Regions from separate parts of the Pseudomonas rossensis genome, predicted to be linked through region 2. Evidence: riboswitches for the same ligand, from Rfam matches in the RefSeq annotation. Region 2 holds a riboswitch; the other holds the start of a gene.
The links. A riboswitch is a leader RNA that binds a small molecule or an ion and turns the genes downstream of it on or off. The one in region 2 is predicted to bind cobalamin.

Region 1: linked by a shared signal. The riboswitch ahead of cobO (cob(I)yrinic acid a,c-diamide adenosyltransferase) and the one ahead of cobW (cobalamin biosynthesis protein CobW) in region 2 are both predicted to bind cobalamin.

The regions. Positions count from the first base shown of each region.
Region 1 is NZ_JBBWCB010000011.1:33,922-53,323, forward strand. Features, by position in the region: gene WLY71_RS05385 (hypothetical protein) at 54-176, opposite strand; gene WLY71_RS05390 (MFS transporter) at 173-1,381, opposite strand; gene WLY71_RS05395 (MarR family winged helix-turn-helix transcriptional regulator) at 1,434-1,838, opposite strand; gene WLY71_RS05400 (adenosylcobinamide-GDP ribazoletransferase) at 1,893-2,624, opposite strand; gene cobC (alpha-ribazole phosphatase family protein) at 2,627-3,202, opposite strand; gene cobT (nicotinate-nucleotide--dimethylbenzimidazole phosphoribosyltransferase) at 3,199-4,254, opposite strand; gene cobU (bifunctional adenosylcobinamide kinase/adenosylcobinamide-phosphate guanylyltransferase) at 4,251-4,772, opposite strand; gene WLY71_RS05420 (cobyric acid synthase) at 4,908-6,359, opposite strand; gene cobD (threonine-phosphate decarboxylase CobD) at 6,356-7,348, opposite strand; gene cbiB (adenosylcobinamide-phosphate synthase CbiB) at 7,341-8,249, opposite strand; gene bluB (5,6-dimethylbenzimidazole synthase) at 8,246-8,896, opposite strand; gene WLY71_RS05440 (cobyrinic acid a,c-diamide synthase CobB) at 8,893-10,308, opposite strand; gene cobO (cob(I)yrinic acid a,c-diamide adenosyltransferase) at 10,305-10,916, opposite strand; cobalamin riboswitch at 10,998-11,233, opposite strand; gene WLY71_RS05450 (hypothetical protein) at 11,388-11,972, shown strand; gene WLY71_RS05455 (PQQ-dependent sugar dehydrogenase) at 12,041-13,354, shown strand; gene WLY71_RS05460 (O-methyltransferase) at 13,444-14,097, opposite strand; gene WLY71_RS05465 (C40 family peptidase) at 14,113-14,649, opposite strand; gene WLY71_RS05470 (C40 family peptidase) at 14,815-15,465, opposite strand; gene hda (DnaA regulatory inactivator Hda) at 15,693-16,397, opposite strand; gene WLY71_RS05480 (AI-2E family transporter) at 16,628-17,701, opposite strand; gene WLY71_RS05485 (DUF8605 domain-containing protein) at 17,741-18,799, opposite strand; gene purM (phosphoribosylformylglycinamidine cyclo-ligase) at 19,182-19,402, shown strand, end outside.
Region 2 is NZ_JBBWCB010000164.1:371-9,503, reverse strand. Features, by position in the region: partial or broken gene WLY71_RS26915 (homocysteine S-methyltransferase family protein) at 1-977, opposite strand, end outside; gene WLY71_RS26910 (fatty acid cis/trans isomerase) at 1,133-3,427, shown strand; gene nfuA (Fe-S biogenesis protein NfuA) at 3,519-4,103, shown strand; gene cobM (precorrin-4 C(11)-methyltransferase) at 4,251-4,997, opposite strand; gene WLY71_RS26895 (cobalamin biosynthesis protein) at 5,081-5,494, opposite strand; gene WLY71_RS26890 (CbtA family protein) at 5,491-6,198, opposite strand; gene WLY71_RS26885 (CbtB domain-containing protein) at 6,210-6,413, opposite strand; cobalamin riboswitch at 6,535-6,763, opposite strand; cobalamin riboswitch at 6,865-7,079, shown strand; gene cobW (cobalamin biosynthesis protein CobW) at 7,180-8,253, shown strand; partial or broken gene WLY71_RS26875 (cobaltochelatase subunit CobN) at 8,257-9,133, shown strand, end outside.

The DNA.
Region 1 (19,402 bases), on a different contig from region 2:
CGGTGCATCCTAGAGAAATCGTCAATAACGAAGTTACTCGCCCTCACATCCTGCTAGCAAGCACCCATGCCCAGTTGCATCAACGCCAGCCCGCCCTGATGCCAGCCCCACCACGACAGGGTCAGCAGCAAGGCGCATACAGCGACGACAGCGATCCGCGGCCAGAGGCTGTTCATATCGCACTCATCTGTGTTTGCAGGCGCGCCACCGGCCGCTCACGCACCGGCCAGTTCAGGGCGGCGGCCAACAGACTCAAGAGAATCGCTACCTGCCAGATCAAGTCATAGCTCCCGGTTCGGTCGTACACCACCCCGCCCAACCAGCCGCCGAGGAACGATCCGAGCTGGTGAAACAGGAAAACAATCCCACCGAGCATGGACAGATTTCGTACGCCGAACAAGGTCGCGACGGTGCCGTTGGTCAAGGGCACCGTCGACAGCCACAGGAAGCCCATCGCCATGCCGAACAGGTACGCGGTGGTCGTCGTGACGGGCGCCCACAGGAACAGCCCGATCACCACCGCCCGCAGCAAATACAGGCCGGTGAGCAAACGTGGCTTGGACATCCGCCCGCCGAGCCAGCCTGCCGTGTAGGTACCGAAAATATTGAACAGCCCGATCAGCGCCAGCACCGTCGTGCCGACGCTCGCCGGGAGGTGCTGATCCACCAGATAAGCCGGCAAGTGCACGCCGATGAATACCACCTGGAAACCACAGACAAAAAAACCGAATGCCAGCAGCCAGAATCCCGAATGGGAACAGGCCTCGCGCAGGGCTTCGGACAGTGTTTGCTCATGACCGAACACCGGTAGCGGCTTGTCCTTGAGCATGCTCACCAACGGCACGATCAGCGCCACCAACAGGCCCAACACCAGCAATGCCGCGGACCAGCCGAGCCAGCCGATCAACCCCAGCGTACCGGGCAACATGGCGAATTGACCGAAAGAGCCGGCTGCGCTGGCAATGCCCATGCCCATGCTGCGTTTCTCTGGCGGCACCGCGCGACCGACCACGCCAAGGATCACCGAGAACGAAGTGCCCGACAGGCCGATACCGATCAACAGGCCGGCACTCAGGGACAAGGTCACGGCGGAATCCGACAGGCCCATCAACACCAGGCCCAATGCATACAAGACACCGCCGATCAGCACCACTTTCGCGGCGCCAAAGCGGTCGGCCAGCGCGCCGGTGAATGGCTGCGCCAAGCCCCAGATCAGGTTCTGCAAGGCAATGGCGAAGGCAAACGTCTCACGCCCCCAGCCGAATTCGGCACTCATTGGCGCCAGAAACAGCCCGAAGCCGTGTCTGACGCCCAAGGACAACGCGAGAATCAGCGTACTCCCCAACAAAACCCAACCGCACGTACGCCACATCGAGGTCATTCTTATTCTCCGGTAGCGGGTATATACCCGCTTAAGATCGGAAAAACCGGCATCACGCCAGTTCGTCCAGCAGTCGCAGCAAGGTTTCGCGTTTCTCGGCACCCAGACGGTCAATCAACCGCTGTTGCGCCGCTTCCCAAGCCGGCAAGGCCGCTTTCAGGCGTTCAACACCCGCCTCGGTGAGCATGACGATGCGATTGCGCATGTCTTCGCCCTCGACCAGCATCAGCAGGCCTTCGCCTTCCAGCACCCGCAAATTGCGCCCCAAGGTGCTGCGATCCAGCCCCATGGCCTCGGCCAACGTGGAAATACTCGGTTTATCCAGACGCTGCAGATTACACAGCAGAGAATACTGGGCAACGTTGATCCCGAAGCCGTCGAGAGCGCCGTCGTAGTGCCTGCTGACGCCACGGGCGGCGCGACGCAGGTTGATGCATAAACATTGGGAATCGAGCATGGTGCGTGTATATACCCGCGGTTGTGTTAAATCAAGTTACATGATGTGGGAAGTTCAGGAGATCGCCAATCCCACCAGCACCGCGACCTCAAGGATTTCCAGCAACGCCCCCGCCGTATCGCCCGTCGTGCCGCCCAATCGGCGCAGCATCACTTGCCGCAACCAGACAAACACCAGCGCCGCCAGCACGACTGCCAACACGCCGCTGAGACCGGCAATCAAAACGCAAGCCAACGCACTCACCGCCAACACCTGCTTGCCCGCCAAACGCGGCAGATGATCGGCCAGCGCTTGCCCCAAGCCACCGGCACGCACATAAGGCGTGGTCAGGAACAAGCCCAGCATTGCGCTGCGTCCAATCAACGGAACAATGATCAGGACAACGGCGTGTTGCTGCTCGATCAATGCCAGCAACGCGGCGAATTTGAGCAGCAACACCAGCACCAGCGTCACCACCGCGATCGGCCCGCTGCGCGGGTCCTTCATGATCGTCAGCGTGCGCTCGCGATCGCCGAACCCACCGAGCCACGCATCGGCGCTGTCGGCCAGGCCGTCCAGGTGCAACGCGCCGCTGAGCCATACCCAAACCGTCAGCAACAGCGCTGCATGAAGCAACAACGGAGTGCCGAGCAACAGCCAGTTGAACGCCCACAAAATCCCGCCAAACAGCAGGCCGACCAGCGGATAAAACAGCAGCGATCGCCCCAATTCCTGTGGCGCCGGCATGCCCGGCAGACGAATCGGCAGACTGCTCAAAAATTGCAGGGCGATCCAGAACGGCAACATGGTCAGCTCGCTTCCCTTAACAACACGCCGGATTCGACCGACAGCGAAAACAACGCGCCATGCCCGACTTCGACGTTGAGCAACTGCTCACGAGGCAATCCCCGCGCCTGAGCCAGCAACAAGCGCATGACCCCGCCGTGACTGATCAGCAACACCCGCTCGCCGGCGTAGGCAGCCTGCAAGCGCTCAACAGCTGCCAACACCCGCGTCGCAAAATCCACCACCGGCTCACCCTGAGGCGGCGTAAACGAATAAGGGTCGGCCCAGAACAATCCCAACGCCTCGGCATCGGTGTCCATCAGCGCGGCGGCGCTCTGCCCTTCCCAGGCGCCGAAGTGCAGCTCTTGCAGGTCTTTATCCAATTGCACCGGCAAACCCAGCTGTGCGCTGAGTTCTTCGGCGAACCGCGCACACCGCCGCAACGGCGAGCTGACCAAACGATCCCAAGGCCCCTGCTCGACCACCGCCGCGCGCATCTGCGCCCAGCCCTTTTCGGTCAGCGCATCGTCGAGGCTGCCGCGCAAACCGCCACCGAGTTCGGTTTCCCCGTGGCGCAACAGGTCCAGGTGCAAGGTCATGCCGGACGGTCCGCCACAGCGGCCTCGGCGAAGGTCGCCATCTGCCCGTGAAGGTCGCAGGCCAGACGCAGCAACGGCACGGCCAACGCAGCGCCACTGCCCTCGCCCAGACGCAGGCCGAGGTCCAGCAGCGGTTCGGCGTTCAGGGTTTCCAGTACATGACGATGGCCCGGCTCGGCGCCGCGATGACCGAACAACAACCACTGACGGCATTCAGGATTCAAGCGCACCGCGACCAATGCCGCGACGCTGCAAATAAAACCGTCCACCAGCACCGCGATGCCTTCCTGGGCACACGCCAGATACGCGCCGACCAGTGCCGCGATTTCAAAACCGCCGAGGTTGAACAGGGTTTGCAACGCATCGCCACGCTGAGCGCTGTGCAATGCCAAAGCGCGCTCGATAACCTGGGCTTTATGACTGACACCCGCCGCGTTCAAACCCGTGCCCGGCCCGGCCAGATGCACCACCGGGCAATCGAGCAAGGCACAGGCCAACGCGCTGGCCGCGGTGGTGTTGCCAATGCCCATCTCACCACCGATAAACAACTGCGCACCCGCCACGATGGCGCGCTGCACGCTGTCGCGGCCGGCCTGCAAAGCAAGTTCGCCTTGAGCCGGCGTCATCGCCGCCCCTTCGACGAAATTCGCCGTGCCCGGACCGATGTTCAAGTGACGCACACCCGGTAAATTCAACGACGGCGTCACCGTGCCGAGGTCGACGACTTCCAGGGAGGCCCCGAGTTGCCGCGCCAACACGCTGATCGCCGCCCCACCACTGACGAAGTTGAGCAGCATCTGCCCGGTGACTTCCTGGGGAAACGCCGACACTCCTTCGGCGACCACTCCATGGTCACCGGCAAAAATCGCGATCCACAGCTGATCCAGTCTCGGCTTGACCTGCCCCTGCATCCCGGCCAATTGCACGGCCACCGACTCAAGCCGACCGAGGGAGCCGGCCGGTTTGGTCAGCTGCTGTTGACGGGCCTGCGCCTGCTCGACCGCTTGAACATCGATCGGTTTGCACGGGTTAAGCCACCAGGATTGAGTCATAACGCAGTTCCTTTCAAAGTCAGGGGCAGGCCGGCGACGGTCAGGACGACGCGCTGACAGCGTTCAGCCAAAGCTTGATGCAACCAACCGGCTTCATCGACATAGCGGCGAGTCAATTCGCCCAGCGGCACGACACCCATTCCGGTCTCGTTGCTGACAAAAATGATTTCACCCGGCAACGACGCCAGGCAGTCCAGCAGCGCATCACGCTCGGCCGACAGCCGCTCGGCGTCGTCGAGCATCAGCAGGTTGGTCAGCCACAGGGTCAGGCAATCCACCAGCAGGCAACGTTCGGCACTGGCGGTTTCGCGCAGGATGCGGGCGAGCTCCACCGGCTCCTCGATCAACGCCCATTCGGCTGGACGACGGGCGCGGTGATGGGCCACCCGCTCGTTCATTTCACCGTCGAGGGGTTGGCTGGTGGCGATGTACGTCACTGCCAGAGCGCTGTCGGAGGCGAGTTTTTCGGCCAGGCGACTTTTGCCGGATCGGGCGCCGCCGAGGATCAGTTGCAGCATGGTTCATTCCTTCAAATTGGCGGTGTGGCGACGGGCCTCATCGCGAGCAAGCTCGCTCCCACAGGTGATCGCATTCCAATGTGGGAGCGAGCTTGGTCCGGGCGGCGTTCCGACGAAGAGGCCATCAAATTCACCCTAAAACCCACAGAGCTCACGCAGCAGTCGGGTATCCAGATGCTGCTCCACCAGATCCGCCAGCCGCTCGATATCGCGCTCACGCAACGCGTGATAATCCACGTCCTGCACAGCCTGCAAACCTGCCCAGCGCAACAGCGCACTGCACGCCGCGGACGATTCAAACAGCCCATGCAGATAGCTGCCGAAAATCTGCCCGTCCACACTTTGCGCGCCGTCGCAGCGACCGTCGTCCAGCTGCACCGCGGCGTTTTCCAGCGCCGGCCCGGTGGTGACGCCGGCATGAATTTCGTAACCGCTGACCGGCGCGTCTTCGAGCGCCAGACGCCCGCGCACATTGCGCAATTGCTTCTCTTCTTCGAGCTGGGTTTCGAACGCCAACAAGCCCAAACCGGCGCTGGAACCCGGTGCGCCTTCGAGGCCCAGCGGATCGTGTACCTGCTCGCCGAGCATTTGCAGGCCACCGCAAATGCCCAGCACTTTGCCGCCATAACGCAGATGGCGACTGATCGCGGTGTCCCAGCCATTGGCGCGCAGATACGCGAGGTCACTGCGCACGCTTTTCGAACCGGGGAGAATAATCAGGTCGGCCGGCGGAATCGCCTGACCGGGGCCGATGAATTGCAGATCCACCTGCGGATGCAGGCGCAGCGGATCGAAATCGGTGTGGTTGCTGATGCGCGGCAGTACCGGCACCAGCACTTTCAGCACCTGGTCGGCCTTGTCGGTCTGACGCTGATCGATGCCATCCTCGGCTTCCAGGTGCAGGTCCATCACGTAAGGCAGAACGCCGATTACCGGTTTGCCGGTGCGCGCTTCCAGCCAGTCCAGCCCCGGTTGCAGCAAAGCGATATCGCCGCGAAACCGGTTGATGATGAAGCCTTTGACTCGCGCCTGCTCACTGGGCGACAGCAGTTCCAGCGTGCCGACCAGATGCGCAAAAACCCCGCCGCGATTGATGTCGGCGATCAACACCACCGGACAATCCACGGCCTCGGCAAAGCCCATGTTGGCGATGTCACCGGCACGCAGATTGATCTCGGCCGGCGAGCCCGCGCCTTCGACCATGACCACTGGATACGCTGCGCTCAGCCGTTCATGGGAGGCCAGCACCGCTTGCATGGCGATGGCTTTGTAGTCGTGATACGCAACGGCGTTCATCGTCGTGACCGCGCGGCCATGGATGATCACTTGGGCGCCGGTATCGCTGTTGGGCTTGAGCAGCACCGGGTTCATGTCGGTGTGCGGCTCAAGGTTGGCGGCCTGAGCTTGCACCGCTTGCGCGCGACCGATCTCGCCACCGTCGGCGGTCACGGCACTGTTGAGCGCCATGTTCTGTGGCTTGAACGGCACGACGCTGACGCCCTGACGCCTGACCCAGCGGCACAACGCCGTCACCAGCGTACTTTTACCGGCGTCGGAAGTGGTGCCTTGCACCATCAACGTAGTCATTGGGTTTCCTTGGCGTAGGCTTCGAACGCTTGCGCGAGACGTGTCCAGTCAGCTTCATCGGCGGGCAAGCCGAAACGCAGGCTGCTGTTGTTCGTGAACAACCGCAGCAGAATGCCGCGCCGGGCCATGAACTCATGCAGGGCTTCGGCGCGGTCGGTGATCAGCCATTGAAACAAGGCGCAACCGCCCTGGGGCTCGAAGCTGTGCTGTTCAAGCAGCAGCGCCAGACGCTCGCTGGCCTCTTCAGCGCGAACCCGTTGCCGGGCATGCCCTTCGGTATCCAGCAGGCAGGCCTGACCCAGCACCCGCGTCGGCCCGCTGACCGCCCACGGTCCCACTTGCTCGGCCAGCAACTTGAGCAACTTGCGCTCGGCCAGCACGAAACCCAGCCGCACACCGGCCAGGCCGAAAAATTTTCCGAAAGAACGCAGCACGATCAACCCGACCTGATTGGCAAAAGGTGCCAGGCTCAGCTGCGGTGTGTTGTCCATGAACGCCTCGTCCACCACCAGCCAGCCACCACGCTGGGCCAGCCGCGAATGCCAGTCGAGCAGCCGACTTGGTGTCAGGCTCAGGCCGGTAGGATTGTTCGGGTTGACCACCACCAGCACGTCGAGGCTGTCGAGAAAGAAGTCGACTTCCTGCTCCAGCACTTCACGCACGATGTAGCCATTACGGCGCCACGCTTCGGCGTGTTCGGCGTAACTCGGCGAGAGCACGCCGACCTTGCCGGCCCGGCGCAAACGCGGCAGCAACTGGATCGCCATTTGCGAGCCGGCCACCGGCAGCACCTGAGCGGCGCCGTAATAATCACAGGCCGCCTGCTCCAGACCGTCATCGGTTTCCGGCAAACGCGCCCAAGCCCGCAACGGAATTTCCGGAACCGGAAACGGCCAGGGCGCGAGTCCGCTGGACAGGTCGAGCCAATCGGTTTCGGCGATGCCGTAATCGAGCGCCGCCTTGCGTAACCGACCACCGTGCTCAAGCATAAAATTCAGCCCCCACGCAGAGAATCAGCAACCATAACCATACCCCGCGCTGCACCAATTGCCAGCCGCGGTCGATGGAGTCGGCGTCTGCCGGCATGCCTTCGCCCAGTGGCGGACGCTGATGCAGTTCACCGTGATAAATCGCCGCCCCGCCCAACTCGACACCGAGCGCTCCGGCGCCGGCCGCCATCACCGGACCGGCATTCGGGCTGTCCCAGGTCGGACCTTGGGTGCGCCAGCATTTCAGCGCCAGTCGGGTTTTGCCCAGCAGCGCGTAGGTCAATGCCACCAGGCGCGCGGGAATGTAGTTGAGGACGTCGTCGATCTTTGCCGCGGCCCAGCCGAAACGCTCGAAGCGTTCATTGCGGTAACCCCACATCGCATCCAGCGTGTTGCTCAAACGGTAGAGCACCACGCCAGGCGCGCCGGCCACAGCAAACCAGAACAGCGCAGCGAATACCGCATCGCTACCGTTCTCCAATACGGATTCGGTGGCGGCGCGGGCGACTTCGGTTTTATCCAGTTCGCTGGTCTGGCGACTGACCAGATAACTGACCCGTTTGCGCGCCTCGTCCAGATCATCGCTGCGCAGCGCCTTGGCCACCGGCTCGACGTGTTCACCAAGGCTGCGCATGCCGAGGGCGCAATAGAGCACGAGAATCTCGACGATCCAGCCGACATAGGGCGCCCAGGAAAACGCCGTGGCCAATAAGGTCAGCGGCAACACTGCAATCACCCAAGCGGTGACGCCATGGCTGCGCCAGCCGCGACCTTCACCATTGAAACGTTGCTCGATGCGGTCGGCAAAACGGCCGAACGCCACCAGCGGATGCCAGCGTTTGGGTTCACCCAGCAGCGCATCCAGCGCAACCGCGGCGACACTCAACAACGCCACACTCATTGACTCACTCCCCAATAATTTTCATACAGCAGCTCACTGAGCGGACGCGCCTGCGCCCAGCCTTCGAGTACCAGCATCGGCGCCGGATAGAATTCCTTGACCGGGCCGAGACTAAGAACAGCCAACGGCTTGGCTCCGGCGGGCAAACCCAGCAGGTCCGCCAGGGCTTGCGGCTCGAACAGCGAGACCCAGCCCATGCCCAATCCTTCAGCGCGGGAGGCCAGCCAGAGGTTCTGGATCGCGCAGGACAACGAAGCCATGTCCATTTCCGGCATCGTGCGACGGCCGAAAATGTGGCGCTCTCGATCGTCCATCAGCGCAGCGACCAGCACCTCGGCGCAATCGTTGATGCCTTCGACTTTCAGCTTCATGAATTCGTCGGTGCGCTCGCCGAGGGCTTCGGCGGTGCGGATGCGTTCGTCTTCCACCAGTGACTGGATCTTGCCGCGCAAGGCTCGATCGCTGATGCGGATGAACCGCCAGGGCTGCATCAGACCGACACTCGGCGCCTGATGCGCAGCTTCGAGCAGGCGCCGCAGTAACTCGGGCTCGACGGTGCCGCCGCTGAAATGACGCATGTCGCGGCGTTCACCGATGGCTCGGTAGACCGCCGCGCGCTCAGCTTCGGAAAAGGCGTTGTCAGTCATGGCCTCTTCGCGAGCAGGCTCGCTCCCACATTGGAAGGTGTGCTGCCTGAAGAAACGCGGTCCCCTGTGGGAGCGACGGTGCGACGATTCGACTTGCTCGCGATGGCGGCTTCAAAGTCAGGCGCAAACAATGCGGCTACAGCGGTGGGATTGGACGGAAAATAGAAATGCACATAAGAAGCCGTCATCCGCCCCTCACGATAAACCGCTTCCGCCCCACGCCCACCGTTAGGGCTCAGGCCACGAGCGATGGGCTCAAGCTCGGTACTGGTCAGCGAGTGGTGATAGGTGTGCCCGCGCAATGAACCTTCCGGCAACTCGACCGCCTGCAACGCCAACGCGGCCAGACGCTTTTGCATCACCGCATCACCGGCCAGCAAGCCGACCAGTTCAGCGCGAGTGCCCTCGACATCGGTCAACGAATCGAGCAAATACAGCATGCCACCACACTCTGCCAACAAAGGCTTGCCCGCCGCATGGTGAGCGCGGATTGCGGCCAGCATCGTGGTGTTCTGTGACAGCGACACATGGTGCAATTCTGGATAACCGCCCGGCAGATAGAGGCTGTCTGCCTCCGGCAATTGCGTGTCACGGATCGGCGAGAAAAACGACAACTCGGCGCCCATGGCTCGCAGCAAATCCAGGCTTGCACCGTAGGTGAAGGCAAACGCTTCGTCACGGGCCACGGCAATTCGCACACCGACCAGCAACGGTTCTGCAGCGATCACATCAGGCGCGCCGAATTCCACCGCCGGTGGCAGCGCGACCTCGCAGCTGCTGGCCAGTGCATCGGCCGCCGCATCGAGGCGCTGATCGAGATCGTTCAACTCACTGGCCTGAACCAGACCCAAATGGCGACTCGGCAATTCGATCCCGGTTTCCCGGGACAAGGCGCCGTACCAGCGCAAGCCTTCAGTCAGGCTGCCTTCGAGCAATTGCGCGTGTCGCAACGTGCCCACACGATTGGCCAACACGCCAGCAAACGGCAAGTCCGGCTGATAACGCGCCAGCCCCAGGGCCAGTGCGCCAAAGGTCTGGGCCATGGCAGTGCCGTCGATCACACCGAGCACCGGCACACCGAAGTGTCGCGCCAGATCAGCGCTGGACGGCGTACCGTCGAACAGTCCCATGACGCCTTCGATGAGGATCAGATCCGCTTCGCCGGCGGCTTCCCACAACAGTCGACGACTTTCCTGCTCCCCGACCATCCACATGTCCAGTTGATACACCGGCGCACCGCTGGCGCGCTCGAGAATCATCGGGTCGAGAAAATCCGGGCCGCATTTGAACACGCGAACCTTGCGCCCTTGATTGCGATGCAAACGGGCCAGCGCAGCGGTGACGGTGGTCTTGCCCTGACCGGAGGCCGGCGCGGCAATCAATACCGCCGGGCAATGACGTGGCTGACTCACAATTCGACGCCTTTTTGCGCTTTGATCCCGGCCTGGAACGCGTGCTTGATCACACCCATTTCGGTGACGGTGTCGGCCAGTTCGATCATCTCCGGCTTGGCGCCGCGACCGGTGACCACCACGTGCTGCATCGGCGGACGGGCCTGCAAGTCGCTGAGCACTTGATCGAGATCCAGATAACCGTGCTTGAGCGCAATGTTCAATTCATCCAGCACCACCAGGCCGATCGACGGATCACGCAGCAATTCGCGGGACACCGCCCACGCGGCTTCAGCGGCGGCGATGTCGCGCTGACGATCCTGGGTTTCCCAGGTGAAGCCCTCGCCCATCACATGAAAACGCACCTGTTCCGGAAAGCGCCGGAAGAACAGTTCTTCGCCGGTGCTGCTGCGCCCTTTAATGAACTGCACCACGCCACACTGCATGCCGTGGCCCATGGACCGGGCGAGCATGCCGAAGGCCGAGCTGCTTTTGCCTTTGCCGTTGCCGGTCAGCACCAGCAGCAGGCCGCATTCATTCGGGGAGTTGGCGATGCGTTCATCGATCACGGCTTTTTTGCGCAGCATGCGCGCCAGATGACGTTCGTCACGATCGGGGGTATCAGTCATGGGGGAGCTCTCCGTTGAGGCTGGATAACGGCGGGCAGGCACAAGAATAGACGGCAAAAAGCCTGGCATCGCCCACCGTGATGCCGCTGGATGGATCAGGCCGGTCTCCGGGCTCATGAGCGGCATTTTTTGCCTGACTGCGCGCCTTCCCATGTTGATATCAACACAGTGGCTCAAGGCGCAGCCTTCACTCATTTACCGTTGCGGGGGCAGCGCCGGGATCATGGCTCTTCGTCGCTTGAAGAGAGTCACTCACCGGCTTCCCTGTTTCACTCTGTCGACCAAGGTCACAGAGCACCTGAAACAAGCCGCGAAGGTTAGAGGGTTGGGGATGGAGCGTCAATTGAAGACGGGCGGCCTGCGAGCGAATAACTGCCGTCGATCAATTATCTGACGCCAATCTTGTGCCACACTCTCAGCAGTGATATCAAAGAGCCACAATCTCACAACACAATAACAAGGGTGAGCCACATGCAAGGCATGATCATCAGCAATCCGAAGCTGGAATTCCTGCGCCCGGTGCTGGAACGCTGGTTTGACTGTATCGACCGCTACAACGCCGTGCGCGGCGATAACGACACGCCTTACTGGTTCGACGAAAAAGCCAACCTGAGCCTGCTTTCCGCCGCGGCCTGGATGGCGGAAATGGTCACGCTGCAACAAACACCGACCCGTAAGCAGACCGAAGAAGGCGAACGCAATGGCCGCGCCGATCTGTTTATCGCGACCAGCGAAGAACGCGCTTACCTTCAAGCGACCCAGCGCTGGCCACGCGTCAACAGCCTGAACCTGACTCAAGCCTTGCAGGACATCACCAGCGACGCCAAACGCATCAGCTACGCCAGCGACCTGAAACTCGGTTGCCTGTTCGTTGCGCCGCAAAAAGCCCAACAAAGCGCCACCCCGGAAGAACTCCAGGACATGGTCGACGATCTGCAAAAGGAACACACCTGCGCCGTGGCCTGGTACTTCCCCTATGCCTATCGCAAGTTGCGCAACGAAGCCGGCAACTATCACCCCGGCATTGCCGTGCTGTTCAAGGAAGCCCGCGGCTGAGCGGTTGAACCATCGCGCACCTGCGCTTCTCTATTGATTAGGTCAATGCATTCATAGGGAAGATCAGCATGCGCAAGCCCCCGCTCGTTCTCGTCATCGTGCTCGCCGGAGGGCTTGCCGCCTGCGGTGAAACCTCCAGACTGCAAGTCTCCGACGGCACCGGCCCGTCACCCAAGCTACCAGAACCGAACAAAACCCTGATCCCGACAGTGAACATCGCCCCGGCGATTGGCTGGCCGGACGGCGCGAAGCCTATCGCCGCGACAGGGACTCAGGTGGCGGCATTTGCCGAAGGCCTCGATCACCCGCGCTGGCTTTACGTGTTGCCTAACGGCGACGTGCTGGTGGCCGAAACCAACGCACCACCCAAACCCGATGACGGCAAAGGTATTCGTGGCTGGGTCATGGGCAAAGTCATGGGCCGTGCCGGCGCCGGCGTACCGAGCCCAAACCGCATCACGCTGCTGCGGGACAAGGACCACGACGGCATCGCCGAAACCCGCACGGTGTTCCTGGAAAACCTCAACTCGCCCTTCGGTATGACCCTGGTCGGCAATGACCTGTACGTCGCCGACACAGACCGCTTGCTGCGCTTCCACTATGAAAACGGCGAGACGGCGATCAAGTCGCAGCCTATGAAGGTGATCGACCTGCCGGGCGGTACGCTGAATCACCACTGGACCAAAAACGTCATCGCCAGCAAGGACGGCAGCAAGCTGTACGTCACGGTGGGTTCCAACAGCAACGTGGCCGAAAACGGCATGGACAAGGAAGAAGGTCGCGCGGCGATCTGGGAAGTGGATCGCGCCACCGGCAACCATCGAATCTTCGCCTCGGGGATTCGTAATCCAAACGGTCTGGCCTGGGAACCTCAGAGCGGCGCACTGTGGACGGCAGTCAACGAGCGCGACGAAATCGGTAGCGATCTGGTGCCGGACTACATCACTTCAGTGAAGGACGGCGGGTTCTACGGCTGGCCTTACAGTTATTACGGTCAGCACGTCGACATCCGCGTCGAGCCGCAAAACCCCGACCTGGTGGCCAAGGCCATCGCTCCAGACTACGCGGTCGGCCCGCATACTGCCTCGTTGGGCCTGACGTTTGCTGAAGGCAACAGACTGCCGGCGCAATTCAAGGAAGGGGCATTCGTCGGCCAGCACGGCTCATGGAACCGTAAACCGCACAGTGGCTACAAAGTGATTTTCGTACCGTTCAGCGCAGGGAAACCGACCGGGCAGCCGATTGATGTACTCACCGGTTTCCTCAATGACGAGGAAAAAGCCATGGGCCGTCCGGTAGGCGTGGTGATTGACCAGCAGGGTGATTTGTTGGTGGCGGATGACGTGGGCAACAAGGTGTGGCGCGTGTCGGCGGCCAAGTAAACGTCAAAAGATCGCAGCCTTCGGCAGCTCAGGGTGTACACCATCCACTGTAGGAGCTGCCGAAGGCTGCGATCTTTTTCAATAGTCGCCTACCTTTTGCGGCACAAGGTTAATCCATCGCCCAACGGCAACAGCGACAGGTCCACACGCGAGTCATCCTTCAAGGCGCGATTGAGCGCCTGGATGGCTCGGGTGTCTTCGCTCTCGGGATTGTCCTCAAGCACCCGGCCGCTCCACAGCGTGTTATCGAACACCGCCAGACCGCCGACGCGCAGCAGACGCAATGCGTGCTCCAGATAGCGTGGGTAGTTGGCTTTGTCGGCATCGATGAAGATCAGGTCGAATGGCTCTTGTTGATCCAGCTGAGCCAGGGTTTCCAGCGCGGGTGCCAGACGCAGATCGATCCGCTCAGCAAGCCCCGCCTCCTGCCAGTAACGACGCGCGGTGGCGTTGTAGTCGCCGGGTATGTCACAGCAGATCAGCGAGCCGTCATCCGGCAATGCAGCCGCCATGCACAAGGCGCTGTAACCGGTAAAGGTGCCGATTTCCAGCAGACGCTTGGCGCCGGTGAGTTTCACCAATAGCGCGAGGAACTGACCTTGCTCGGGCGCCACCTGCCAGCGAGCCATGGGCAGCGCTTGGGTTTCGTCGCGCAAACGCTTGAACAGCGGCGTTTCGCGCAGAGAAACGTCGAGCAGGTATTGATACAGGGAATCGTCGAGATTGAGTGTGCGAGCGGTCATGACAACCTCTGCCATTTAGGGGTTGCGTGCCAAGTGCTCAGGTTGCAAGACGCGCTTGGCGCTCAGATAGGCTTTCTGCCAATAAGCTTTGGACAAGCTGTCGAGCTTCACCGTGCCGCCGGTGGCCGGTGCATGGACGAAGCGACCTTCACCGACGTAGATCCCTGCGTGACTGACCTGAGAACCGCCATTGGTGGCGAAGAAGATCAGGTCGCCAGTTTGCAGACCTTCCTTGCCCACACTGGCCGCCTGCATGCTGATCATCTCGCGCGTGGTACGCGGCAGAGAAATGCCGGCGACGTCACGGTAGACATAACCGATCAGCCCGCTGCAATCGAAACCCGAATCCGGCGTGTTGCCACCCCAACGGTACGGCGTGCCCACCAGGCCGAGCGCGCGGAACAATACGTCTTCTGCCTCTGGGGAGAATGCTTGGGAGGAACCGAAAACAATGGGCGCGCGAACCACCGGTGCAGGTGGCGGTGTACGGCTGGCGCAGGCGCTGAGCAGCGCTGCGAAGAACATGATTGCGAGGCGGGCCGACGTCGACATAGGCAGAGCATCCTGATCTGGCTGCGGCTTTTTCTGCAGGGGGCGCAGAAAAGAAAACCGCCTGCGCAGGACGCAGGCGGTTTGCCATCAATAATAGATCAGGATTCTAGCTGCTACGTGGCAAACTTCAAGTAAGACTTTAAGTTAACCTTACAAAAAGTCCGCTTACTTGCGCGCCGTGACGATCGTCGGGGCCGCAGTCGGTGCCATCGCGAGTGCGCGCTTGGCTTCGATGAAGGTTTTGCTCCAGTAGCTGTCGCCCAGGCTATCGATCCGGACACCACCGCTGCGGCGGCTGCTGGAATGGATGAACTGGTTGTCACCCAGGTAGATCCCGGCGTGACTGACGCGGCCGCGACGGCCATTGGTGGCGAAAAACAGCAAGTCGCCCGGCTCCAGTTTGCTGCGAGAAACCAGCGGAGCGTCGACGTTGATCATTTCGCGAGTGGAGCGTGGCAGGCTCAGGCCGGCTTCTTCACGAAACAGGTAACCGATGAAGCCGCTGCAATCAAAGCCAGCTTCGGAGGTGCCACCGAAACGGTAACGGGTACCAATCAGGGACATGCCCCGTTCGAGGATGCTGTCAGCCAGAACCGGAAGCTGGTACGACTTGCCGCCGGCGAAGTCTGCCAGTTCTTTTTCGGTGGCCGCTTCTTCCTGTTCAAGCGCTTGCTGATAAAGAACGGAAGATTGGTCGGTAGCAGAATTTTTAACCTGCTGTTGTTGCTCTTGCTGGGACACTGGAGAGTGAGCAGCGCAACCGAACAACAGGGTGACGAGTGCGAGGGGCACGAGGGGTGCAAAGCGATTTAGCATGGGCACGACCGTGGCTGATAGTTGTAAAGAAGGCGAGACTATGCCCGCTATCAACCTCATTTGCAAATTCAATCGATCTTTATGTGACTTCTCGGTTTCTCGTTTACATCTAAGCGCTTAAGCCTGTTTTAGACACTCGCGCAGCCTGCAACCCTGTAGGAAAGCGGATTTCTTGACGCCTGAAATATGCCGAAACCCGCTAGGGCCTTGGCTTTACCAGGCTTTTGTTACCAGCCAAGCGTTTCTTTCAGAAAGGGAATTGTCAGCTTGCGCTGAGCTTGGAGGGAGGCCTGATCGAGACGCTCAAGCAGCTCGAAAAGTGCACTCATGCTGCGCGTACCGCGGGTCAAAATAAAATGCCCGACTTCATCGGTCAGGTGCAGACCGCGACGAGATGCGCGCAGTTGCAAGGCACGCAATTTGTCTTCGTCGGAGAGCGGACGCATCTGAAAGATCAACGCCAACGTCAGACGGGATTTGAGGTCCGCCAGTTTCACCGGCAGTTCACGCGGGGATGTCGACGCGGCGATCAGCAGGCGTCGACCGCTGTCACGCAGACGGTTGAATAGATGGAACAGCGCCTCTTCCCAATCCGCCCGACCAGCCACCGCCTGCAAATCATCCAGGCAGACCAGTTCGTACTGTTCGAGGTTGTCGAGGATGGCGATGCCGCGATCAAGCAGTTCGGCCAACGGCAAATACACCGCCGGCTCCCCCAGTTGCTCGAAGCGCAGGCAGGCCGCCTGCAACAAGTGCGTACGCCCTACCCCGTCCTTGCCCCAGAGATAAATCAGGCTTTCGGTCCAGCCGGCGTCGGCTTCGCATAGCCGCTCGACATAGCCGAGTGCAGCGGCATTGGCGCCTGGATAGTAATTGATAAAGGTAGCGTCATCACGCAGACGCACACCTAGGGGCAGCTGAATCGGTTTCATGCTGACTGAACAGTTCCAAAGGAACCGTTAGTGGCCTCTGTGTAAAGTTTGCGAAGTTTATACCCGTGAGGCGAGTCGCACAATGCGACAGACCACAAGCAAAATCAAAGGTTTGCGTTAACACCCTGGTTTTATGACAGTTTCTTTGGCGGCGCATGTGACAGCCGCACGAGGGATCCGGGTCAGCCTGGCATGGAACCAGGCTGCCCGCGATGCTTGATCAGGCCCTCTTAAATCTCGGGCTCATCAACACCGCTGTACATACCCGAATCTTTATACAAATCATGCATATGGCGCACCAGCACCATGATCACCGCCGCCACCGGCAGTGCCAGCAGCACACCGGTAAATCCGAACAGCTCGCCCCCTGCCAGAATCGCGAAGATCACCGCCACCGGGTGTAGACCGATCTTGTCCCCCACCAGCAATGGCGTCAGCACCATGCCTTCCAGCGCCTGCCCCACCATGAACACCGCGACGATACCGAACATGGGATACAGATCGCCGCCGAACTGGAACAGCCCGGCAATCAAGGCCGCACCGATCCCGATAACGAACCCCATGTACGGCACGATCGCCGCCAGACCGGCAATCAACCCGATCAACAGCCCTAACTCCAGCCCGACCAACATCAGGCCGGCCGCGTAGATCACGCCCAATGCCACCATGACCAGCAACTGGCCGCGCACGAATGCACCCAGCACTTCATGGCATTCACCTGCCAGGGTCATAACACGCTCTTCGCGATCACGGGGCAGGAGGCTGCGGATCTTGGCCATCATCAGGTCCCAGTCCCGCAGCAAATAGAAGACCACCACCGGGATCAGCACCAGATTCGCCAGCAAGCCAATCAATGCGAGGCCGGAGGCCGTTGCCTGACTCAGCACCACACCGACAATGTCAGTGGTTTGACCCATATGCTCACTGATCGCAGCCTTGAGCTTGTCGAACTTCCAGAAATTATCCGACAGACCAAATTTCGATTGCGCCCACGGCAGCGCGGTGTGCTGCAACCAGTCGAGCATCTGCGGCGTCAGTTCGTACAAACGAAACAACTGCTTGGCGAGCATCGGTATCAACACCAGCAGCAAGGTCGTGAAGATCAGGGTGAAAAGCGCAAACACCGCCACCACGCCCCAGGTCCGAGACAGGCCAGCCTTCTCCAGCCGATCCACCAGCGGGTCGAACAGATAGGCCAGCAGCAACGCGATCAGGAACGGGGTCAGAATCGGATGCAACAACCAGACAAACACGCAGAGCAGGATCACCCCACCCAACCAGAACCAACGCCGCGTATCGGCCATTTACAACTCCCTATGCATCTATATAAAGAAAGAAAACCGTTACCAACGGAATCGCAGCTGCGGCACAGGTGCCGGAGCGGGCGCTACTACTGGTGCCGAACCCTCGGCCGGCTGAACCGGTGCGACGGGTGCAGGCGCTTCACCCGCTGGAACTTCCTGCAATTTGGCCAGCGACAATTGCGCCTTCAACTGTTCGGCGCTGCCATTGACCCGGTAGAGAATCCGGTCGCCGTCGACACTTTGCAGGCGCGCACCAAACGGCTCCAGCAAGCGCCCAAGTGCGGCATAGCGCTCCAGGTTCATGCTCTGCACTTCGAGCAATTGTTCGCCCGAAGCACCTGGCTTGACCACAAACCGAGGCGCCAACCGTTGACTGACCGCCAGCATCACTGCATCGGCTACAGCAGCCTGATCCGCACCCTGAACACTGCCCGCCTCCTTCTTGTCGCCCAGCCACAACTGCCACTTGGCCTGCCACTGGCCGCCCTCTTCACGAGCATGCACCGCGAGCAAGGCGTCAGCGTTGTAACGCTCCGATGCCCCGCGCAGTGGCGTCGCGTCCGTACCTTCCAGATTCGGTGCCGTGGCGACGATCTGCTCACTCAGATCTGCCAGCGGCAGGCGCAGCGGCAAACCACGGTGTTGCGCTGCTCGGCGCAGCGGTGCAGCACTGGCCTGGCCATCACCGACGAGGCTCGAACCCTCGGTGGAATCGTTCAACCACCAGCCGAGGATCGAAGGCCGGTTCGCCCCCCACAACGACAGCCCGGCACGGCGCAACGCTTGCTCGGTGGTGGCCGGGTCGAAATCGACCTTCAGCACTTCCGGCGGACCAGCGTCAAAGCCGTACTGACTGATGATTTGCTGCGGGTCCTTGCGCAGTGCCGCCAACCCCGGGTTTTGCGCAGCCTTGGGATCGCCGGTCAGACGCAACACCAACGTATCCAGCGCTTGCTGGGTCGCTTGATCACGCACTTCCGGGGTTTGACCACTGACAGGCTGACGCACCTGATACAGATTTTTGACGGTTTCGGCATGACTCGCCAGGCTGACCAATGACATACAGCCCGCAAACAAAAATCTAGAAAAAAAACGCATGGAGGATTCCTGACGACAAGAGCGGCTGGAACAGGCCGCGTGAACCGGATTGAGCAAGGCTGTGACCACGCCCCCAAGCAAAACATTCACCTGACCCTGGTAAGTTTTTGCACTGTGCTAACGATAGACGGTTAATAGCGATACCTTATACAGCCATGAAGGATGCAGCCAACACGGGCAATGAAGGTTTTTTTAAGCTGATATGCCCCTGCCGTCGGCCTGAGGATGGCCGCTGCCCCTCAAGCCTGATAAAATCGCGCGCCTTCGCAGACCGGCAACAGCCGGGCACCCTGAAATTCGCGGATGGCAATCGCCTTCGTCAGTTTCGGTGGTCCCACTGGACTCGGTCGTTACCCCTGAATCCCCCCTAAAGGCCTGGATCATGAGCAAGCAACCCTCCCTGAGCTACAAGGACGCCGGTGTAGACATCGACGCCGGTGAAGCATTGGTCGAACGCATCAAGAGCGTCGCCAAGCGCACTGCGCGCCCGGAAGTCATGGGCGGCCTGGGCGGTTTCGGCGCCCTCTGCGAAATCCCTGCCGGCTACAAGCAGCCCGTGCTGGTTTCCGGCACCGACGGCGTCGGCACCAAGCTGCGTCTGGC
Region 2 (9,133 bases):
TTGGCGATGGCTTCGATGTGGCCCGGCGTGGTGCCGCAGCAACCGCCGACGATGTTGAGGAAGCCGCTTTGGGCGAACTCTTCGATGACCTTGGCGGTTTCCGACGGCAGTTCGTCGTACTCGCCGAATTCGTTCGGCAGGCCGGCGTTCGGGTGCGCGGAAACGTGGGTGCTGGCCTTGTTCGACAGCTCTTCCAGGTACGGACGCAACTCGCTGGCGCCGAGGGCGCAGTTCAGGCCGACCGAAATCGGCTTGGCGTGGGCCACGGAGTTCCAGAAGGCTTCGGTGGTCTGGCCGGAGAGCGTACGGCCGGAGGCATCGGTGATGGTGCCGGAGATCATGATCGGCAGTTCGACGCCGAGTTCTTCGTAAACACCTTGCACCGCGAAGATCGCCGCTTTGGCGTTCAAGGTGTCGAAAATGGTTTCGATCAGGATCAGGTCGGCGCCGCCTTCGATCAGGCCTTTGGTGGCCTCGGTGTAGTTTTCCACCAGTTCATCGAAGGTCACGTTGCGGTAGCCGGGGTTGTTCACGTCAGGCGACAGCGAGCAGGTGCGACTTGTAGGACCGAGCACGCCAGCAACGAAGCGCGGCTTGTCCGGGGTTTCCAGGGTCTTGGCGTCAGCAACCTTGCGCGCCAGACGTGCGCCTTCTACGTTTAGCTCGTACGCCAGGTCCTGCATGCCGTAGTCGGCCTGGGACACATGGGTGGCGTTGAAGGTGTTGGTTTCCAGAATGTCGGCGCCAGCATCCAGGTAGGCTTTCTCGATGGCGCCAATCACGTCCGGGCGCGTCAGGATCAACAGGTCGTTGTTGCCCTTGACGTCACTTGGCCAGTCGGCGAAGCGTTTGCCGCGGTAATCCTGCTCTTCAAGCTTGTAGCTCTGGATCATCGTGCCCATGCCGCCATCGAGAATCAGGATGCGCTCTTTGAGGGCGTGCTTGAGAGCTTGAAGGCGAACACTGCGATCGGACATTTGGACTACTCGGAAAGACCATGACGAAGGGGCGGGATAATAGCAAACCTGCGTGGTTTTAGAGCATGCCGCGGTTTTGCATGAATATCGCTCATGTTGGTGCAGGGATCAGACCGGTAGAATCGCGGCGTTTTTTCATGATCGGGACCAGGGATATGTCTTTTCGCGTCATCAGCATTATTTTGCTGTTTTTAAGCTGGGGCGCCGCCGCGCAGGATCCGGCCATTTCCTCTGCCATTTCCTACAGCCGCGACATCCAACCGATCTTCACCGAAAAGTGCGTGGCCTGCCATGCCTGCTATGACGCCGCCTGTCAGCTGAATCTGGGCAGTGGCGAAGGGGCTGCCCGTGGCGCGACCAAGATCCCGGTCTACGACGGCGAACGCCGCCAGGCTGCCGCGCCGACCCGGCTGTTTTATGACGCCTTCGGTAAACGCGCCTGGCAGCAAAAGGACTTCTATTCGGTGCTCGACGCTCAGGGCAGTCAGGCCGCGTTGATGGCGCGGATGCTTGAGTTGGGCCACAAAACCCCCTTGCAACCCAATGCCAAGCTGCCGGAGGACATCGTCCTTGGCCTGAACCGGGAAAACATGTGCGCCCTGCCGGCCGAGTTCGACGGCTACGCCAAATCACATCCCAAAGAGGGCATGCCGCTGGCGGTCACCGGCCTGACCGATCAGCAGTACCAGACGCTGCAACGTTGGCTCGCGTCCGGCGCGCCGATTGACGAGCAAGGCCTTGTGCCGAGCGCCAAAGAAGCGTTGCAGGTGGTGCAGTGGGAAAACCTGCTCAACGCACCGGGCGCACGGCAAAGCCTGGTGGGGCGCTGGTTGTTCGAGCATTGGTTTCTCGCTCATCTCTATTTCAAGGACGGCGAGCCGGGGCATTTCTTTCAGTGGGTACGGTCGCGCACGCCGACCGGCCAGCCGATCGATCTGATCAACACACGCCGCCCGAATGACGATCCAGGCACTCAGGTGTATTACCGCTTGTGGCCGGTGCAAGGCGTGATTGTGCAGAAGACCCACATCACCTACCCGTTGAGCGCGGCGAAGATGGCACGGATCAAAAGCCTCTTCTATAACGGCAACTGGCAGGTCAACGCCTTGCCGGGCTACGGGCCGGAGCGTCGGGCCAATCCGTTCACCACGTTCGAGGCGATCCCGGCCCAGGCGCGTTATCAGTTCATGCTCGATAACGCCGAATACTTCGTGCGGACCTTCATTCGCGGCCCGGTCTGTCGGGGCCAGATTGCCACTGACGTGATCCGTGACAACTTCTGGGCGCTGTTCCAGGCACCGGAACACGACCTCTACATCATCGACCCGAACTACCGGGGCCAAGCCACGCCGTTACTGGCGATGCCGGGGCAGAACGATGACGTCGGCAGTGTCCTGAGCCTGTGGCATGACTACCGCAACAAGCGTAACGAGTACGAGGCGCTGCGCCGTGACAGTTACGCCGATGCGCCGGCGCCGAGCTGGTCGACCTTATGGGCTGGCAACGATAACGCCTTGCTGACGATCTTCCGGCATTTCGACAGTGCCTCGGTGAACAAAGGCCTGATCGGTGACGTGCCGCAAACGATGTGGCTGTTCGACTTCCCGCTGCTGGAGCGCACGTATTACCAGTTGGCGGTCAACTTCGACGTGTTCGGTAACGTCTCCCATCAGGCGCAAACGCGCCTGTACTTCGACCTGATCCGCAACGGTGCCGAGCAAAACTTCCTGCGCTTGATGCCGGCCGATTCGCGCGACGATTACCTCGACGACTGGTACCAGAGCGGCGGCAAATTCAAGATGTGGCTGGACTACGAGTCCATCGATAACGACAAAGAGACGGCGCTGGTACTGGACGAAAAGGACCCGAAACGCGATTTCGCCCTGCAGTTGCTGGCCCGTTACGGCGACCTCAACGCCAAGCCTGATCCGATCAACCGTTGTGACGGTGCTTATTGCTCGCGGCCGAACATAGATCTGGCCTCGCAGAGCGCCGAGCAGGCGTTGAGTCGCCTGACTTCGCGTCCGGCGGCCGGGCTGAAGGTGATCGATCAGTTGCCGGAAGCGACCCTGCTGCGCATCGAAACCGCGAGCGGCAAGCGCGAGGTCTACAGCCTGCTGCGCAACCGCGCGCACAGTAACGTTGCGTTCCTGCTCGGTGAATCCCTGCGGTATCAGCCAGGACTCGACACATTGACTATTTATCCGGGCGTGCTCAGCAGCTATCCGAACTTCATGTTCAACATTCCGGCCGAGCAAGTGCCTGAGTTCGTGGGCGAGATGGAAAACGCCAAGGACGCTAATCGCTTCGAAAAAATCGTCGAGCGCTGGGGTATTCGCCGCAGCCATCCGCAGTTCTGGTTCTACTTCCATGACCTGAGCCGGTACGTCCATGAGACCGATCCGGTGGAAGAGGGCGTGCTGGACATGAACCGGTACGAGAATCTTTGATCGACAGGCGCATCTTTCCCGACAAAAATACTAGGACTTTGTACGGCGCGATGATTGGCGTAAACTGCGCCCAAGCCTGCGAGGAGTTTCCATGACCGCTATTACCATTACCGACGCCGCCCACGATTATCTGGCTGATCTGCTCTCCAAGCAGAACACCCCAGGCATCGGCATCCGCGTCTTTATCACCCAGCCTGGCACCCAGTACGCCGAAACCTGCATTGCTTATTGCAAGCCGGGCGAAGAAAAACCTGAAGACACGGCGCTGGGGCTCAAAAGCTTCACTGCCTACATCGACTCGTTCAGCGAAGCTTTCCTGGACGATGCGGTAGTCGACTACGCCACCGACCGTATGGGCGGCCAGCTCACCATCAAGGCGCCAAACGCCAAAGTACCGATGGTCAGCGCCGACAGTCCGGTCAATGAGCGTATCAACTATTACCTGCAAACCGAGATCAACCCGGGGCTGGCCAGCCACGGCGGTCAGGTCAGCCTGATCGATGTGGTCGAAGACGGCATCGCCGTGCTGAAGTTCGGCGGCGGTTGCCAGGGCTGCGGCCAGGCAGACGTCACCCTTCGCGAAGGCATCGAGCGCACCTTGCTCGAGCGCATTCCCGAGCTCAAGGGCGTTCGTGACGTCACCGACCACACGCAGAAAGAAAACGCCTACTACTAAGTAAGGTGTTCGCTGCAGAAACGAAAAAACGGCACCCGTGAGTGCCGTTTTTTATGGGTGAAGCTTTAAAAGATCGCAGCCTTCGGCAGCTCCTACATGGGAATGAGTTCTCCTGTAGGAGCTGCCGGAGGCTGCGATCTTTTGATCTTAGGGCCGATACAAATGCGCATGCCCGGCACGGTACAGCGATGATTCACTGAAGTGATCACTGCCCAACACCCGACCCACCAGAATCAACGCCGTGCGCCGAAACCCCTTGGCTTCAACCTTCGCGGCAATGTCTTCAAGCGTCCCCACCACCCAGTCCTGATCCGGCCAGGTCGCCCGGTGAATCACCGCGATCGGGCAGTCCGCGCCGTAATGCGGCAACAATTCGACCAGGATCTTCTCCAGATGATTGACCCCCAGATGAATGGCCATGGTCGCCCCATGCTGCGCCAGGCTGCCAAGCTCTTCGCCGGCGGGCATCGCGGTTTTGTCGGCATAGCGGGTCAGGATCACGCTTTGCGACACGTCCGGTAACGTCAGTTCCGCGCCCAACAGTGCCGCGCAGGCCGCCGTGGCCGTGACGCCGGGAATGATTTCAAACGGGATGTCGAGTTCGCGCAGGTAGCGGATCTGCTCGCCAATCGCGCCATAAAGACTCGGATCGCCGGAGTGCACCCTGGCCACGTCCTGGCCATTGGCATGGGCGGATTTGATCAGCTCGATGATCTGTTCCAGGTGCAGTTCGGCGCTATTGACCACCTGTTCGGCGCGATGGCCTTCCAGCACGGCGGCGGGCACCAGGGAGCCGGCATAGATGATCACCGGGCAGCTGCGAATCAGCCGTTGGCCTTTGACGGTGATCAGTTCCGGGTCGCCGGGACCTGCGCCAATGAAGTAGACGGTCATCGTCGGTTCCTGTGAGAAAAAGGGGCTGGGCAAGGCTTCAGATGAAGATTGCTCATGATCGATGGCGGGGATTATCGAGGATTTTATGCAGCGCAGGCCAATGCCAAGGTGGCCTGGGCATATTTTTGTCGTGAAATCAGCAATTTTGCCGGTGCCTGGGTCAGTTGTTCGGCAAGGGCCAGGGCGGCACTTTCCGCTACGCCGTAGCAGCCGGTGCGTTCGAACGCGATGTCCGAGCGGTGGCTGAGTTGTGGTTGATAGCCGGCCAGTTGTTCGCTGCTGAAGTACATCAACGGTAACTCAAGCTGTTCGGCCAATTCGATCAAGCCAGGTTCGTCGCGCTTCAGGTCGATGCTGGCCAGGGCCTTGATCTGGTGAAGTTCAATTTTATGAGCCTGTAACGCCTGATCGAGCAGCGCCCGCAGCGTGCTGACGGGGCAGCCGCGCTGGCAGCCCAGGCCGACCACTAAAGTCGGCGCTGTGCTGATCTCAGTCATGCGTGGTACTGACCATCGCTTTTGCGGCGGAACAACCAGGCACTGATCAGGCCCAGGGCCAGCCAGAATGCCACGTTGGTCAGCTGCGAAGCGATTTGGAACTGAGCTTCCAGGGCTTCTGGAGCGAGCATCGAATGCACTTCCGGTTGTGGCGCGCCGATCACGTGAGGAACGGCCAGGATCGCCACGCCGAGGATCTTCATCAGCCAGTGACGGCTGAACACGATCAGCGCGATACCGACAGCGGTGGAGGCAGCCGTGCCGATCCACCAGATCTGCCGCTGCGCCAAATCAGCTGCGGCAGTGCCCGGCAGTTCAGGCGGCAGACCGAGGGTCGGTGCCAGCACGAACGTCGCATAACCGGCCAGGCCCCAAAGCAGGCCTTGGGAGGTTTTGGTCGGTGCGCGCAAGGTGTAAAGACCGGCCAGCATCAGGGCGAAACCGACCGCTACCACCAGGTTGCCGCCGGTAGTGGACAGCACGCGCTGCCAGCCGTCTTCCGGTTCCCAGGCTTCAGCATCGTGGGTGTGAGCGGCGACAGCACCTGCGGCGTGTTCGTGAACTTCAACAGCGGCGGGCTCGGATTTTTCGAACGTCTCGGCCTGCAGAATCAGCGGAGCCACCCAGAAGCTTTGCAGCAGGGTCAGCAACAGGGCGGCCAGCAGCCCGGTGAACCCTGCGGTTTGCGCAATACGCTTGATCATGTCGGCAAGTCTCAATGGCACGGGAATGCAGAGCTGTGGCGGGTATCGTGAGCGGCGTTGTGCACGGCCTCGATGTGCGAGAAACCGGCGAAATACACAAGGCTAGCACCCAGGATCGACGCGCACACGGCGGCGGTCAGGCGTTGAGTCAGGGTATTGGTGGTGCTGGCGGTGCTCTTATCGGTGTTGCTGCCGGTGCTGCTGATGATCGACATGGCGCTTCCCTCTGGTCTGTCAGCGGGTGATATAGAGCGCATGGAAGACCCCTGCGAGTCGGGCACGCAGAGGTTCAAACAGCGCCCGCCCACCGCGGGTTTGTTATTCAGTGATCGTAATGGTCACTTTGTGTTGCGGGCCGGTCTCCGGGCTCACGAGGGGCACTGGCTTTCGCCTTGACCTGCAAGCATCACCTTCCCATGCCGAACTGCTGGCACAGTGGATCTGACGCTTCGCTCGCTTACCGTTGCGGGGGCAGCACCGGACTGACATGACTTTAGAGTAAAGCACATGATTCACCGGTTTCCCGTTTCACCCTGTGAAGGGCACCCGTAACAAGGCGTGTAGGAGAGCATGGGCGGGGGTTGGGCGTCAATTGGCAAGGGTTCTCAGTTGGAACCGAATGATGATTGGCTCTTTGTAGGACATTGACCCGCCCCCACACGATGCGTAGCCTTGCGCTTTCGAGGTTCTTCGGCGTCTGCCGAAGCTAAGAAGGGAACGCGGTCGATGCCGCGGCTGCCCCCGCAACTGTGAACGGTGATGTTCGCTGCCACGCCACTGCAAACCCTGTGCAACGGGTTCGCGGGAAGGCGCAGTGAATGCCAGGCCCACAAGCCCGGCACACCGTCAGCCAGGAGACCTGCCTCGACACAGATTCTCACTACAACCGGGCGGGGTGATCCGGTGGCGAACTCTTCCGCGCGCGCATCCGTCGCAGCGATTGTCGTCCCGTATGCCCGCCACCTTGCCAAAGGGCATCCGATGAAAACACTGGCCAAACTCCCCGTCACCATCGTTACCGGCTTTCTCGGCTCGGGCAAAACCACCTTGCTGCGGCACATGCTCGACAACGCTCAGGGCCGCCGCATTGCGGTGATCGTCAACGAGTTCGGCGAGCTGGGCATCGACGGCGAAATCCTCAAACAGTGCTCCATCGGTTGCACTGAAGAAGAAGCCAACGGCCGCGTCTACGAACTGGCCAACGGCTGCCTGTGCTGCACCGTTCAGGAAGAGTTCTTCCCGGTGATGCGCGAACTGGTCGCCCGTCGCGGCGACCTTGACCACATCCTCATCGAAACCTCGGGCCTGGCCCTGCCAAAACCGCTGGTACAAGCCTTCCAATGGCCGGAAATCCGCAGCGCCTGCACCGTTGACGCGGTGATCACCGTGGTCGACAGCCCAGCGGTCGCCGCCGGCACCTTCGCGGCTTTCCCGGACCAGGTCGATGCCCAGCGCAAACTTGACCCGAACCTGGATCACGAATCGCCGCTGCACGAGCTGTTCGCTGACCAACTCGCCAGCGCCGACCTGGTGATCCTCAACAAGGCCGACCTGATCAGCCCTGAAGACCTGGCCCGTGTACGCCTGGAAGTCGCTGAAGAATTGCCGCCAGCGGTGAAAGTCATCGAAGCCAGCAGCGGTCGTCTGCCACTGGACGTGCTGATCGGCCTCGGCGCCGGTTCTGAAGAACACATCGACAGCCGTCACAGCCATCACGATCACCACCATGAAGGTGAAGACGGCCATCACGATGAGCATGACCACGACGCATTCGATTCCATCTCCATCGAACTGCCGCAAGCCGACGAAAGCCTGCTGCTGGACGCGCTGACCCAGCTGGTGGTCCAGCACGGCATCCTGCGCGTCAAAGGTTTTGCGGCGATCCCGAACAAACCGATGCGCCTGTTGATTCAGGGCGTGGGCACACGTTTCGACAAGCATTTCGACCGTCAGTGGGGCGCCGACGAAGCGCGTACCACGCGCCTGGTGTTGATCGGTCAGGAGCTGGACGCCACTCTGCTTGAAGCGCAATTGCGCGCCGCGCTCAGCGTTTAAGCCATGCACCTGCTCAGGACTCAGCCCGGCGGTTTCGTGTCGGATGACAACATCGCCGACCTTGGACAAACCCCCGCCGAGCTGGTGATCCTGTGCAGCGGCGACTCCAGCCTGGCGCTGCTCGCCGAAGCCGCGCAGCAGTTGCCCGACGATTACCCTAGCGTGCGCCTGGCCAACCCGATGCAGGTGCAGAACCACGCGTCGGTCGACCTGTATGTCGACGAAGTGCTGCGCCATGCCAAGGTCATTCTGATTTCGCTGCACGGTGGCATCGCCTATTGGCGTTACGGCGTCGAGCGCTTGGTGGAGTTGTCCCAGCGCGGCGTGCAACTGATTCTGGTGCCAGGCGATGACCGCCCGGACCCGGAACTCAGCGACCTAAGCACGGTGGGCGCGGAAGACCGCGATCGGCTCTGGCAGTTTCTGCGTCAGGGTGGCATGGGCAATGCTCTGGATTTTTTTCGCTGCCTCGCCAATCGTTGGCTGGATCGCGACTACGCTTGGGCCGAGCCACAAACCCTGCCGCGCACAGCGATCTACCACCCGCAAAAAAGCCCGGCTGAACTGAAGGATTGGCAAGCCGACTGGCAGGCCGATCAACCGGTCGCGGCGGTGCTGTTCTACCGCTCGCATTTGCAGGCGGCGAACACCGGTTTCATCGATATTTTCTGTCAGCGCTTGCAAGCGGCGGGGTTGAACCCGTTGCCGATTGCCCTGGCCAGTTTGAAAGAGCCCGGCTGCCTGACGGTGATCGAGGACCTGTTGGACGAAGTCGAGGCGGGGGTGATTCTCAACACCACCGGTTTCGCGCAATCCAGCCCCGAAGCGCCGCACTTGCGACCGTTTCGCCGCAACATTCCGGTGATCCAGGCGATCTGCG